3 regions of the Stutzerimonas sp. LR2 genome follow, and region 2 is predicted to be linked to each of the others. Evidence: predicted binding sites of a transcription regulator. Region 2 holds the regulator's gene; each other region holds the start of a gene.
The links. Region 2 encodes sigma-54, which starts transcription at its own class of promoters, with help from an activator protein. Its sites were predicted from a motif close to ANTGGCATNNANNTTGCTNT; they were not measured.

Region 1 (4,515 bases), on a different contig from region 2:
GAGCAACAGCTTGCTCAGCTGCGCACCCATGCCCGCGCTGCTCATGCTCGTTGCCGGCTCCGCCGCCCACACCGGAAGCGCCACGAGCGCGGCCAGAATTGCCAGGCCACGCATGTCAGCGCAACTTCTTGATGCGTTCGGTGGGGCTGATCACATCGGTCAGCCGGATACCGAACTTCTCGTTGACCACCACCACTTCGCCGTGGGCGATCAGCGTTCCATTGACCAGTACGTCCAGTGGCTCGCCGGCCAGTCGATCGAGCTCCACCACCGAGCCCTGATTGAGCTGCAGCAGATTGCGGATGCTGATCTCGGTACTGCCGACCTCCATCGAAATCGATACGGGAATGTCGAGGATGACGTCCAGGTTCGGGCCGTCCAGCCCCAGCTGCATACCATTGGATTTCGGCGCACTGGCAAAATCCTCCAGCGGCGCGCGCGGCGCCGCGGGTGCGGCGGGCGCCGCCGCTGCCGGCCCCTGGTTCAGCAGCGCATCGATATCGTCCTGGGAGGCATCGCCCGCCTCGGCCAGGGCCGCGGCCCACTCGTCGGCCAGCGCCTGTTCCTCGGGAGATGTAGTGTCGCGTTCGTCTGCCATCGCTAATCCTCGATCGGCTCGAATTGAGTAAAGGGCTGGTTCAGCGTGGGCGAACCACGGGTTCCAGCACCTGCAATGCCAGGTTGCCCTTGTGGGCACCCAGCTTGACCTTGAAGGCCGGCATGCCATTGGCGCGCATGATCATGTCTTCCGGCATTTCCACGGGAATCACATCGCCGGGCTGCATGTTGAGAATGTCGCGCAGCTTGAGCTGGCGGCGCACAACCGTCGCGCCCAGCGGTACATTGACGTCCAGGATGTCCTCGCGCAGGGCCTTTACCCAGCGCTCGTCCTGGTCGCTGACATCGGACTGGAAACCGGCATCGAGCATCTCGCGGATCGGCTCGATCATCGAATAGGGCATGGTCACGTGCAGATCGCCGCCGCCACTGTCCAGCTCGATGTGGAAGGTGGACACCACCACCACCTCGCTGGGGCTGACGATGTTGGCCAGCGCCGGGTTCACCTCTGAGTTGACGTACTCGAAGTTGACGTCCAGCACCGCGTGCCAGGCTTCCTTCAGATCGGCAAAGGCCTGATCCAGCACCATGCGCACGACGCGCAGCTCGGTCGGGGTGAACTCGCGGCCCTCGATCTTGGCGTGGCGCCCGTCACCTCCGAAGAAATTGTCCACCAGCTTGAACACCAGCTTGGCGTCGAGGATGAACAATGCCGTGCCACGCAGCGGCTTCATCTTCACCAGGTTGAGGCTGGTCGGCACGTACAGCGAATGCACGTACTCGCCGAACTTCATCACCTGGACGCCGCCCACCGAGACATCGGCCGAGCGGCGCAACAGGTTGAACATGCTGATGCGGGTATAACGGGCGAAACGCTCGTTGATCATTTCCAGCGTGGGCATGCGCCCGCGCACGATACGGTCCTGACTGGTCAGGTCGTAGCTCTTGATGGACCCCGGCTCGGAATCGCTTTCGGTATCCACCAGACCGTCGTCGACCCCGTGCAGGAGCGCATCGATCTCGTCTTGCGAGAGCAGGTCTTGAACAGCCATCTGCGGCAGCCTTCTATTGCAATACGAAGTTGGTGAAAAGCACTTGCTCGATGGCAAGCTTGCCAATTTCCTTCTGCGCCAGCTCCTGCACGCTGGCAGTCGCCTGCTGACGCAGCATCTCCTTGCCTACCGGCGTTTTCAACGCCTCGAAATCCTGGCTGGACAGCAGCATGACCAGACGATTGCGCAACAGCGGCATGTGCACTTTGAGCGCATCCAGCGCCGCCTGATCACGTGACATCAAAGCGATGCTCACCTGCATGTAGCGCTGCCGCCCCTTGTGGTTGAAGTTGACCACGAACGCCGGCATGAGCACCTCGTAGATGGCCGGCTGCTTGCCGGAAACGGTAGTCGCCGCCTCCTGCGTCTTGCTGCCTTCCAGATCGTCGCCCTTGCTCATGAAGTACAGGGTGCCGCCCACGGAAAGTCCTACGGCCACCAACATGGCGACCACGATCAGGATGATGAGTTTCAGTCGCCCCTTGCCCGCTGGCGCCGCATCCGGCCCGGTGGGCGGCACCGCTGCGGGAGCCTGTTTCTTAGCCATGCCAAATATCCGTCATCAACAGCGTTTCGTTGTGGGTTTTGCGAGTTCGGAGCAACAGCTGTGCCAACGTCCTTTCACCGGCACGGCTACGGCGCCAGCCAAATGCGGCTCGGACAAGGTATCAGGAAATCGAAGACGGCAACCTCTGCGCCAGGCCCGGGACAGCGACAAGCACGACGGGCGGCGACAGGCCGGCGCCAGCCTCGAGGCTACGCCGGCGTCGGAAGATATTGGCGGGGGGGCGCCTTAGGCGTAGTAATCCACCAGGCCACGATCGCCCGTGGCCCGGTTGCTGGCGATCTCACTGACACCGACCTGCAGTTCTTCTTCGGACTCTGCCGAAGCTCCGCCGCGCGACGAACCACCCTCGCCACCGCCCTGCCAGCCGCGGGCCAGGGACTGATCGGAGACGTTGACATCCATCAGGTTCATGCCCTGCTGGGTGAACATTTCGCGCAAGCGCTGCATCTGGCCTTCAAGGGCGTCACGCACACCGGCATGAGGGCTGAGGAATGTCACCTGGGCCTGATCCTTGGTCAGATCGATCCGCACTTCCATGCGACCAAGCTCAGCCGGATCGAGCTGGATCTCGGCCGACTTCAAGTTCTGGCTGGACAGCCACATCACCCGATCCACCACTGCCTCGCTCCAGCCGGCCTGCTGCATCTGCACCGGCTGGCCAGGAACCAGGGCCGGTCGCTGCGGCTGCTGGACCTGCTGGGCGATGGCCTGGCTCAACGGGTTCAGGCGAGCCGCAGCTGGGTCTGCGGAACTCGAGCTGCGGCTCTCCTTCGGCCCCTCGAGGCTTTCCAGAAGCTCCTTGGTTGCCAGCTCCAGCTCTGGCTCTTCAGGCGTATCGGCGGTCTGGCCGGCCAATAGACTGGCGAAACCGTCATCCGCTTCGGCTTTCGCCTGAGCGTCCACGAGCGGGTTCTGTGGTTGTGCCTGGACGGCCTTCGGCAGCGCGCTCGACGCTTCGTCCAGCGTCGGCAGCCCCGCAGAGAGTGTCTCCTCCATCGTCTGATCGATGGCGGCAGCAATCGGCGGCTGCGCGACCGGCAAGCCGGACAGAAGCGTCTCACCGCCTGCATCCGTCACCGGTTGTACGTCTTCCGCGGGCACCAGCTGGGCGCCCAGACCGAGCAGCAGCAATGGGTCGAGCTCGCTGTCGGGCGCCTCGTCCGTCACCGTTTCGGCAGGCAAGGTGTTGCCGCTCTCGGCAACCGCCGGCTTTTCGTCACTGGTTGCGCCGGCGGCCTCTTGCCGCCCCTTGTCCTCGACGGACTTGTCACGGGCGCCATCGTTGCGCGCGGGTCGGTCGACCGGCTTGGCCTGGCGCTCCTTGGCGTAGACATCGGAAAAGCTGGCGTTGCCGTTGTCCCGACCGTCGCGCGGCGTGTCAGGCGCCTTGGTCGCGGCTTTGGGTCGCGCATCGACGGTCGGGGATTTGAGCAACAGGTCGGGGGAAACGGCCATGAGGAGATTCCGCTACGGATGGATCGTGGCGGGAAACGGAGCAAGTTCCGGGCCAGCGTAGCGATGCCCTGTCGGAACAAGCTGGACCGCGTGCTTGACGGGCAGGTTCGCCGCATCGCCTGGCCGGCGACGGGCGACTGCGTCAGAGAATTGGCCGCTCAGCCGTAGCGCTGACGCTCGGCACGAAACAGGATGCCGATGATGGCGAACTCGCGCTCGATGGACTCGATGAGCGCCGGCGCCTTGCCCAGCTGCTCCTCCCGAGCCGCGGTTTCCAGCTCCTGACACAATTCGGCCAGCAGGGTCGCACCCATGTTGCTGCAGCTGCCTTTGAAACTGTGTGCGGCACGGCGCAGCGCCTCGGCCTGGTCAGCCTGACATGCCTGGCGAAGCAGCCGAACCCGCTCTTCGGAATCGGCGAGAAAGGTATCCAGCAGCGCCGGATACTCACTCTCCATTACATCCTGCAGCGTGGCCAGCACGGCGCTGTCGAGATGAGCGTTGGACACCGCGGCACTCCAGTCGAAAGCGGTGGATTATGCCTCAGCCTGCCAGACGAACTCCACGCTCAGCCCGCGCCCATCCGACTGCCAGTCGAATCCGTCGCTCAGCCGGCGTACCAGATGCAGCCCCCTGCCACTGAAACGATCGGTGCCGAGCTGGACTTGCAGCGCCTTTTTGACATCGAACCCTGCACCGCTGTCGTCGATGCAGATGCGCAGGCGACCGCCTGTGCTGTCGGTCTTGATCGTCAGCTCGAGATGAACATGCCCGTTCACCAGCGACTGCAAGCGTTGCTGGCGCTGCTCGTAGTAACGCTTGAAGCCCTCGGCGTCGCACTTGAGGGACGAGTCCAGCCCCAGCACGCCGTGCTCCAGCGCG
Region 2 (4,515 bases):
ACGTAAGAGGCCAGCATGAGCTGCGTTAAGACTCTCCCCCTCCTGCTCGGTTTGAGCGCATTCTGGCTCGGCGCCAGTGCCTGGGCGCTTCCCGAGGATCGTGAACAGCCCATCCGCGTACAGGCTGACTCGGCCGAACTGGACGACCGACAGGGCGTGGCCGTGTACCGCGGCGATGTGGTGATCACCCAGGGCACCATGAAGATCACCGGCGACACCGTCACCATCACCCAGGACAGCAATGGCGATGTGGAAGTCTTCACCTCCATCGGCAAGCCGGCCTACTACGAGCAGAAGCCGGCCGTGGACAAGGAGATCGTCAAGGCCTACGGCCTGACCATCCAGTACTTTGCCGCCAACGAGCGCATCGTGCTGCTCGACCAGGCCAAGGTCGTCCAGGAAGGCAACACCTTCGAAGGCGAGAAGATCGTCTATGACACCCGCCGCCAGATCGTCAACGCCGGCCGCGCCACCAATACCGACGTCAGCACGCCGCGTCCGCGGGTCGACATGGTCATCCAACCACGCAAGCGCGAGCAGGCCGCGGAGCAGCCCCAGTAATGGCCGTCCTCAAAGCCCAGCATCTGGCCAAGAGCTACAAGAGCCGGCAGGTCGTTCGCGACGTCAGCCTGTCCATCGAGAGCGGGCAGATCGTCGGTCTGCTTGGCCCGAACGGCGCCGGCAAGACTACCTGCTTCTACATGATCGTCGGACTGGTGAATGCCGATCAGGGTCGCGTGCTGATCGACCAGAACGACGTGACCCACCTTCCGATGCATGGCCGGGCGCGTGCCGGCATCGGTTACCTGCCGCAGGAAGCCTCGATCTTCCGCAAGCTGTCGGTCGCCGACAACATCATGGCGATTCTCGAGACCCGCAAGGATCTGGACCGCGGTGGCCGCCAGCAGGCACTGGAAGGCCTGCTGCAGGAATTCCACATCAACCATATCCGTGACAGCCTCGGCATGAGCCTGTCCGGCGGCGAGCGCCGTCGCGTGGAAATCGCCCGCGCCCTGGCTACGGCGCCGAAGTTCATCCTGCTCGACGAACCCTTCGCCGGTGTCGACCCGATCTCGGTGGGCGACATCAAGCAGATCATCCACCACCTCAAGGCCAAGGGCATCGGGGTGCTGATCACCGACCACAACGTTCGGGAAACTCTGGACATCTGTGAGACGGCGTACATCGTCAACGACGGCCAGCTGATCGCCGAAGGCGATGCCCAGAGCATCCTCGCCAACCAGCTGGTCAAGGAAGTCTACCTGGGCCACGAATTCCGACTGTAAGAGCGGATTTTTTGCTCGGCTCGGCAAATCGGCTCTAGGCAAAGGCTTCGTCGGCAGGCATATAATTTGCTTTCATCGGCGCCCTGGGCGCCGCATGTCGGAACAGGCGCGGTTGCGCCGGCATACAAGGTTCGAAGTCCTCTGCCATGAAACCATCGCTAGTCCTGAAGATGGGCCAGCAGCTGACGATGACACCGCAGCTGCAACAGGCCATACGGCTCCTCCAGCTTTCCACCCTCGATCTGCAACAGGAGATCCAGGAAGCGCTGGATTCCAATCCCATGCTCGAGCGTGAAGAGGATGGCGACGACTTCGACGGCTCCGACCCCATGGCCGAGGCCGTCGATCGTTCGAGCGACGCTGGCAGCGAAAAGATCAGCACTCAGGAAAGCACCTATGAAGAGCCTTCGCACAGCGGCGAAGGCCTCGACGAGGCCGACTGGGGTGAGCGCATCCCCAGCGAGCTACCGGTCGACACCGCCTGGGAGGACATCTACCAGACCAGCGCCAGCAGCCTGCCGAGCAACGACGACGACGAATGGGACTTCACCAGCCGTACGTCCAGCGGTGTCAGCCTGCAGAGCCATCTGCTGTGGCAGCTCAACCTCGCCCCCATGAGCGACACCGACCGCCTGATCGCCACCACACTGATCGACTGCATCAACGATCAGGGCTATCTCGAGGAGTCTCTGCAGGAAATCGTGGACAGCTTCGACCCGGAGCTTGAAATCGAGCTCGACGAGGTCGAAGTCGTGCTGCGTCGCGTACAGCAGTTCGAACCTGCCGGTATCGGCGCACGAGATTTGCGCGAATGCCTGCTCCTGCAGCTGCGCCAGCTCCCTGACCGCACCCCTTGGCTCAGCGAAGCCCAGCGGCTGGTGAGTGACCATCTGGACCTGTTGGGTAGCCGCGACTACAGCCTGCTGATGCGCCGCATGAAGCTCAAGGAAGACGAGCTGCGCCAGGTCATCGAGCTCATCCAGAGCCTCAACCCGCGCCCGGGCTCGCAGATCGAGGCGAGCGAGCCGGAGTACGTGGTGCCGGACGTCATCGTACGCAAGCACAACGATCGCTGGTTGGTGGAGCTCAACCAGGACGCCATGCCCCGACTTCGCGTCAATGCCCAGTACGCCAGCTTCGTAAAGCGCGCCGATTCGAGTGCCGACAATACCTTCATGCGCAACCAGCTGCAGGAAGCGCGCTGGTTCATCAAGAGCCTGCTCAGTCGCAACGAAACACTGATGAAGGTCGCCACTCAGATCGTCGAGCACCAGCGTGCCTTCCTCGAACACGGCGACGAGGCGATGAAGCCGCTGGTGCTGCACGACATCGCCGAAGCCGTGGGGATGCACGAGTCGACGATTTCCCGCGTCACCACGCAGAAATACATGCATACGCCGCGTGGCATCTACGAACTCAAATACTTCTTCTCCAGCCACGTCAGCACGGCGGAAGGCGGCGAATGTTCGTCCACCGCGATCCGCGCGATCATCAAGAAGCTGGTCGCCGCGGAAAACCCGAAAAAGCCGTTGAGCGACAGCAAGATCGCTGGTTTACTGGAGGCGCAGGGCATCCAGGTGGCCCGCCGCACCGTTGCGAAATACCGCGAGTCGCTCGGTATCGCACCGTCCAGCGAGCGTAAACGATTGCTGTGATCGGCCACTGGTCGAACTGTCCCGGCGGCAGGCCTCAAGACCTGCTCTTCGCACAAGGCAAAGGAGATAGCAGTATGCAAGTCAACATCAGCGGTGTTCATCTGGAAGTTACCGATGCCCTGCGTGACTACATCGAGGAGAAATTCGACCGACTGGCCCGTCATTTCGACCGCATCATCAGCGTCCAAGTGGTCCTGCAGGTCGAGAAACTCAAGCAGAAAGCCGAAGCCACCCTGCACGTCGCCGGCCGCGAAGTGGTGGGCAATGCCGAACACGAAGACATGTACGCTGCCGTGGACCTGCTGGTCGACAAGCTCGACCGTCAGCTGATCAAGCACAAGGAGAAGCAGCTCGACCACACCCAGGGTGCCGTCACCCGCTGACGCTCATTATGATCCGACTCGAAAACATCCTGACCCCCGGACGTTCCCTGGTGAACGTCCCGGGCGGTAGCAAGAAGCGCGTCCTGGAGCAGATCGCCAAGGTGATCGCCCAGGACCTTTCCGACCTCGACTCCCAGACCATCTTCGAAAGCCTGATCGCCCGTGAAAAGCTGGGCTCGACCGGCTTCGGCAATGGCATCGCCATTCCGCACTGCCGCATGGTCGGCTGCAACGCCCCCGTGAGTGCCGTGCTGCGCCTGGAAACGCCGGTGGACTTCGACGCCATCGATGGCGCCCCGGTCGACCTGCTGTTCGTCCTGCTGGTCCCGGAAGCGGCCACCGACGAGCACCTCGAGCTGCTGCGCCAGATCGCCAGCATGCTCGACCGTGAAGAGGTACGCCAACGTCTGCGCGAGGCACCCAGCAACGACAGCCTGTACCAGGTCGTCGTGGATGTGCAGAACGGTGCCTAGCGCGATGGGGTACAGATGCGGCTGATCATCGTCAGTGGGCGTTCGGGCTCAGGCAAGAGCACCGCGCTGAACGTACTCGAAGACAACGGGTTCTACTGCATCGACAACCTGCCCGCTGGCCTGCTGCCCGAGCTTGCCGAGCGCGCCCTGCTGCACACCGAACTGCTGCACCCGCAGGTTGCCGTGTCGATCGATGCGCGCAACCTGCCCAGCCAGCTCAAGCGTTTTCCCGAACTGCTCGAAGAGGTTCGCGCCCGGCATATTCAGTGCGACGTGCTGTATCTGGATGCCGACGACGAAACCCTGCTCAAGCGCTTCTCCGAAACCCGTCGGCGCCACCCGCTGACCAACGAAAGCCGTTCGCTGGCCGAGGCGATTCGTGACGAGGAGCTGCTGCTGGCGGCAATCATCGATCATGCCGACCTGAAGATCGACACCACGCACCTGAACCTCTATCAGCTGCGCGACATGCTCAAGCTGCGGCTGCTCAACAAGCCTGAGCCAGGCACGGCCTTTCTCATCGAATCGTTCGGATTCAAGCGCGGCATGCCGGTCGATGCCGATCTGGTATTCGACGTGCGCTGCCTGCCCAACCCGTACTGGAAGGCCGAATTGCGCGACTTCTCCGGGCTCGATCAGCCGGTGATCGACTATCTGGCCGCCCAGTCCGATGTGGAGGAGATGTTTCAGGACATCCACGCTTACCTGAGCAAATGGC
Region 3 (4,515 bases), on a different contig from region 2:
GCCAGTCGACATGGGCCAGCTCCACCTCGGCCAGGAAACTGCCGGCATGGGGTTCGACGAAGGCGAAGCGGCGCTTGAGTTGGCTGAGCAGGCGGCGCAGCGCCTCGATACCGAGGGTGCCGACGCTCAGGCGCAGCTGTTCGACCGCCTGCAGTGGCCCGGCGTGACAGCCTAGCTGCTCGATCTCGCGTTCGAGCCGCTGCAGGTAAGCCGCCGCGGCGTCGGGCTGCAGGCCGGCGCCGTCCGGTTGATGAATGGAGAGGGAGAGCGGCCGTCCGCCGCGGCGACTTTCGCGCAGGGCGCGCAACAGGTCCAGCGGTGCGACACGGTCGCTGAAATCGACCGCAGCCGGATAGCTGCAGTGCAGCTGCCCGAACTGTCCGTAACGTTGTACCAAGGCCTCGTCCCAGGTCACTGAGCCAAGCATAAGCGCCTCCCACCCTCGAATCTCGCGTACTCGGCATCATCCGGGAGCGGAGCCAGGCGGCTTTGACGCCCGTCAAGTAGGTGACAGATGGGCCCAGCGAGCAGCCGGACGGTAGCCACCCGCCCCGCAATCGGTGCAGCGCAATCTTTGGCAAGCCCGTCACACGGTGCTATTGATGTCCGACCAGCCAGCCACCGGAGCCGCCCGTGATCCCCTCTTCCCTGCTCAGCGCCCTGCATTCGGCGCGCCATGTCGTGGTGTTCACCGGTGCCGGCGTCTCCGCCGAGAGCGGCATCCCGACCTTTCGCGATGCGCTCACCGGCTTGTGGGAGCGTTTCGATCCGGGCGAACTGGCCACTGCCGACGCCTTTCGTCGCGACCCTGCGCTGGTCTGGGGCTGGTACGAGTGGCGCCGGATGAAGGTTCTCCAGGCCCGGCCGAACCCCGCGCACATGGCCATCGCCGAGCTCGCCGGCCATGTGCCGCAGCTGACGCTGATCACGCAGAACGTCGACGACCTGCACGAACGCGCCGGCAGCCGCGAGGTGATCCATCTGCACGGCAGCCTGCACCGGCCACGCTGCTTCGCCTGCGCCCGTGAGCCGGCCGAGCCGCTGCCCGCACCGGACGAACCCGAAGCCGGACGTCGTCTCGAACCGCCGCGCTGCCACCACTGCGGCGGACGCCTGCGGCCCGGCGTGGTCTGGTTCGGCGAGAGCCTGCCGGGCGATGCGTTGCGCACCGCCTTCGCCGCGGCACAGGCGTGCGACCTGCTGCTGTCGGTCGGTACCTCAGGGGTGGTCTATCCCGCCGCTGAAGTGCCGCATCTGGCGCGGGCCGCTGGCGCCACGCTGGTGCATGTCAACCCACAGGGCGAGGCGCCGCAAAGTGCACAGGAACACCTGCTCGCGCAGCCCGCCGGCCAGGCCTTGCCGCAGCTGGTTCGCGAGGCTTTCGGCGGCTGACCGCCGCGCGCAAATCGCCCCAAAGCAGTGAGCGCACAGCCCTTTTCGCACCGAAGTGGTTCAACCGCATCGCGCGGCCGGCGGCGATTCGCCCCCCCCGGACAAGCCCGCACGGGCCCGCCGGCCGGGGGTTGCAGCGGTGCCCCGGCACAGCTGGCACGCAACCTGCTAAATCCCTTGCAACAGCTGCCAGCACGGCAGCACGTCCCAGGCGGTCAGCGACGACCGCCCGCCAGCAGGCACGGGACCGGGTGAACCAGGCAACGACGCCAGGCCAATCACCCCCACGACATTTTTGAAACCAGGCAAAGGCGCCTGGAGCTGACCCCAGCTCCAGGCGCCTTTTTGCGTTTTGCCGGCCGCGTGCCGCAGCCGCTCGAGAGGAAAGGCTATGAGTTCAACCGTCACCCCGCTCAAGCACGAGACATTGGTCATCGTCGGCAACGGCATGGTCGGGCATCACTGCATCGAACAGCTGATCGAACAGGACGCCCTCGCCCGCTACGACGTGCACGTGTTCGGCGAGGAGCGCCAGCGCGCCTACGATCGCGTACACCTGTCCGAGTACTTCGGCGGCCGCGATGCCGAGTCGTTGGCAATGTGCGAAGCCGACTACTACAGCCGGCACGGCGTACAGGCCCACCTGGGCGAGCAGGTGCTGGAGATCGACCGCGAGCGCAAGGAAGTGGTCACCGGCAACGGCCGCCAGCCCTACGACAAGCTGATCCTGGCCACCGGCTCCTACCCCTTCGTGCCGCCGATTCCCGGTGCCGAAGGCAACTCGCGGCTGGTCTACCGCACCCTCGAGGATCTCGACGGCATTCGCGCGGCCGCAACCGGCGCACGCCGCGGTGTGGTGGTCGGCGGAGGCCTGCTCGGCCTGGAAGCGGCCAATGCGCTGAAGTCGCTGGGCCTGGAAGCCCACGTGGTCGAGTTCGCCCCGCGGCTGATGCCGGTGCAGCTGGACGATGCCGGCGGCGCGGCGCTGAGGGCGCGCATCGAGGCGCTGGGTGTCGGCGTGCACCTGTCGCGTGCCACCCAGGAGATCATCGTCGGCGAGCAATACGCCTACCGCATGGTCTTCCAGGACGGCGAATTTCTTGAAACCGACCTGATCGTGTTCTCCGCCGGCATTCGCCCGCAGGACGCCCTGGCCCGTGACTGCGGCCTGGAACTGGCGGCACGCGGCGGCGTCGTGGTCGACAGTGATTGCCGTACCTCGGACCCGGCGATCTTCGCCATCGGCGAATGCGCCAGCTGGAACGGCAGCGTGTTCGGCCTGGTCGCCCCGGGCTACAGCATGGCCCGCTGCGTTGCCGCGCAGCTGGCCGACGCAGCGTACACGCCGTTCCTCGGTGCCGACATGTCGACCAAGCTCAAGCTGCTCGGCGTGGATGTCGGCTCCATCGGTGACGCCCATGGCGCGACCCCGGGCAGCCGGAGCTACCGTTTCATCGACGAGGCCAGCGCCAGCTACCGCCGCCTGGTCGTCTCCGCCGATGGCAAGCGCGTGCTGGGCGCGGTGCTGGTAGGCGACAACAGCTACTACGACACCCTGCTGCAGTACGCGCAGAACGGCATCAAGCTGCCGGCCGATCCGTCCGGCCTGATCCTGCCGCAGACCGAGGGCGCGCCGACGCTTGGTCCGGACGCCCTGCCGGCCAGCGCGACCATCTGTTCCTGCCACAACGTCAGCAAGGGCGCGGTGTGCTGCCAGGTCGATGCCGGCGTCACCGATCTCGGCGAACTCAAGGCCGCGACCAAGGCGGCCACCGGCTGCGGCGGTTGCAATGCCCTGCTCAAGCTGGTGTTCGACGCAGAACTGGCGGCGCGCGGCGTGGCGGTGGACAAGAGCCTCTGCGAACACTTCGCCTACACCCGCCAGGAGCTCTACGGCATCGTCCGCGTCGAGGGCATCCAGAGCTTCGCCGAACTGCTGGCCAAGCACGGCCGCGGCCATGTCGGTTGCGACATCTGCAAGCCGACGGTGGGTTCGATCCTGGCCTCGTGCTGGAACCAGCCGATCACCGATCCGGCGCTGATTCCGCTGCAGGACACCAACGACACCTTCATGGCCAACATGCAGAAGAACGGCACCTACTCGGTGGTGCCGCGCATCCCGGGTGGTGAGATCACCCCCGAGGGGCTGATCGCCATCGGCCAGGTGGCGAAGAAATACGACCTCTACACCAAGATCACTGGCGGCCAGCGCATCGACCTGTTCGGCGCTCAGCTGCACGAACTGCCGGACATCTGGGGCGAGCTGATCGCCGCCGGCTTCGAGACCGGCCACGCCTACGGCAAGAGCCTGCGCACGGTGAAGTCCTGCGTCGGCAGCACCTGGTGCCGCTACGGCGTGCAGGACAGCGTCGGCATGGCGCTGCGCCTGGAGGACCGCTACAAGGGCCTGCGTGCACCGCACAAGATCAAGTTCGCCGTATCGGGCTGTACCCGCGAATGCGCCGAGGCGCAGAGCAAGGACATCGGCGTGATCGCCACCGACAAGGGCTGGAACCTCTACATCTGCGGCAACGGCGGCATGCGCCCGCGGCATGCCGAACTGTTCGCCACCGACCTCGACGACGAAACGCTGATCCGCATCATCGACCGCGTGCTGATGTTCTACGTGCGCACCGCCGACAAGCTGCAGCGTACCTCGGTCTGGCGCGAAAGCCTGGAAGGCGGCCTGGACTACCTGAAGGACGTCATCCTCGACGACAGCCTGAACCTCGCCGCCGAGCTGGAGAGCCAGATGCAGCACGTGGTCGACAGCTACCAGTGCGAATGGGCCAACGCCATCTCCGATCCGGAGAAGCTCAAGCGCTTCCGCACCTTCGTCAACGACGGGCGCGCCGACCCGGACATCCACTTCGTCAAGGAGCGTGGCCAGCGTCGGCCGGTGCGCGCCAGCGAACTTCACCTGATCCCACTTACCCAGGAGGTGCTCTGATGAGCCAGTCCAACGTCGTTCGTCTCGACTCCCGTTCCAACGCGCCGGCGGCCTGGCAGACGCTGTGCAGCCGTGCCGATCTGGTCGCCAATTCCGGTGTGGTGGCCTGGCACGATGGCGCCCAGGTGGCGCTGTTCCACCTGCCTGACAACGCCGACGGCGAGCAGCTGTTC

Region 1: the regulator sigma-54 is predicted to act here: its motif matches at 3,671-3,690, upstream of ACVRRC_RS08630 (flagellar hook-length control protein FliK).
Region 3: the regulator sigma-54 is predicted to act here: its motif matches at 1,545-1,564, upstream of nirB (nitrite reductase large subunit NirB).

What each region holds. Positions count from the first base shown of each region.
Region 1 covers NZ_JBVTRR010000002.1:456,326-460,840, reverse strand. Annotated here, with positions in the region: gene fliO (flagellar biosynthetic protein FliO) at 1-114, opposite strand, end outside; gene fliN (flagellar motor switch protein FliN) at 116-598, opposite strand; gene fliM (flagellar motor switch protein FliM) at 639-1,610, opposite strand; gene fliL (flagellar basal body-associated protein FliL) at 1,624-2,157, opposite strand; gene ACVRRC_RS08630 (flagellar hook-length control protein FliK) at 2,404-3,633, opposite strand; gene ACVRRC_RS08625 (Hpt domain-containing protein) at 3,792-4,142, opposite strand; gene ACVRRC_RS08620 (ATP-binding SpoIIE family protein phosphatase) at 4,170-4,515, opposite strand, start outside.
Region 2 covers NZ_JBVTRR010000005.1:113,316-117,830, forward strand. Annotated here, with positions in the region: gene lptC (LPS export ABC transporter periplasmic protein LptC) at 1-29, shown strand, start outside; gene lptA (lipopolysaccharide transport periplasmic protein LptA) at 16-561, shown strand; gene lptB (LPS export ABC transporter ATP-binding protein) at 561-1,286, shown strand; gene ACVRRC_RS18145 (RNA polymerase factor sigma-54) at 1,433-2,941, shown strand; gene hpf (ribosome hibernation-promoting factor, HPF/YfiA family) at 3,016-3,324, shown strand; gene ptsN (PTS IIA-like nitrogen regulatory protein PtsN) at 3,333-3,797, shown strand; gene rapZ (RNase adapter RapZ) at 3,813-4,515, shown strand, end outside.
Region 3 covers NZ_JBVTRR010000004.1:432,791-437,305, forward strand. Annotated here, with positions in the region: gene ACVRRC_RS16420 (oxygen-independent coproporphyrinogen III oxidase) at 1-427, opposite strand, end outside; gene ACVRRC_RS16425 (SIR2 family NAD-dependent protein deacylase) at 634-1,392, shown strand; gene nirB (nitrite reductase large subunit NirB) at 1,784-4,342, shown strand; gene nirD (nitrite reductase small subunit NirD) at 4,342-4,515, shown strand, end outside.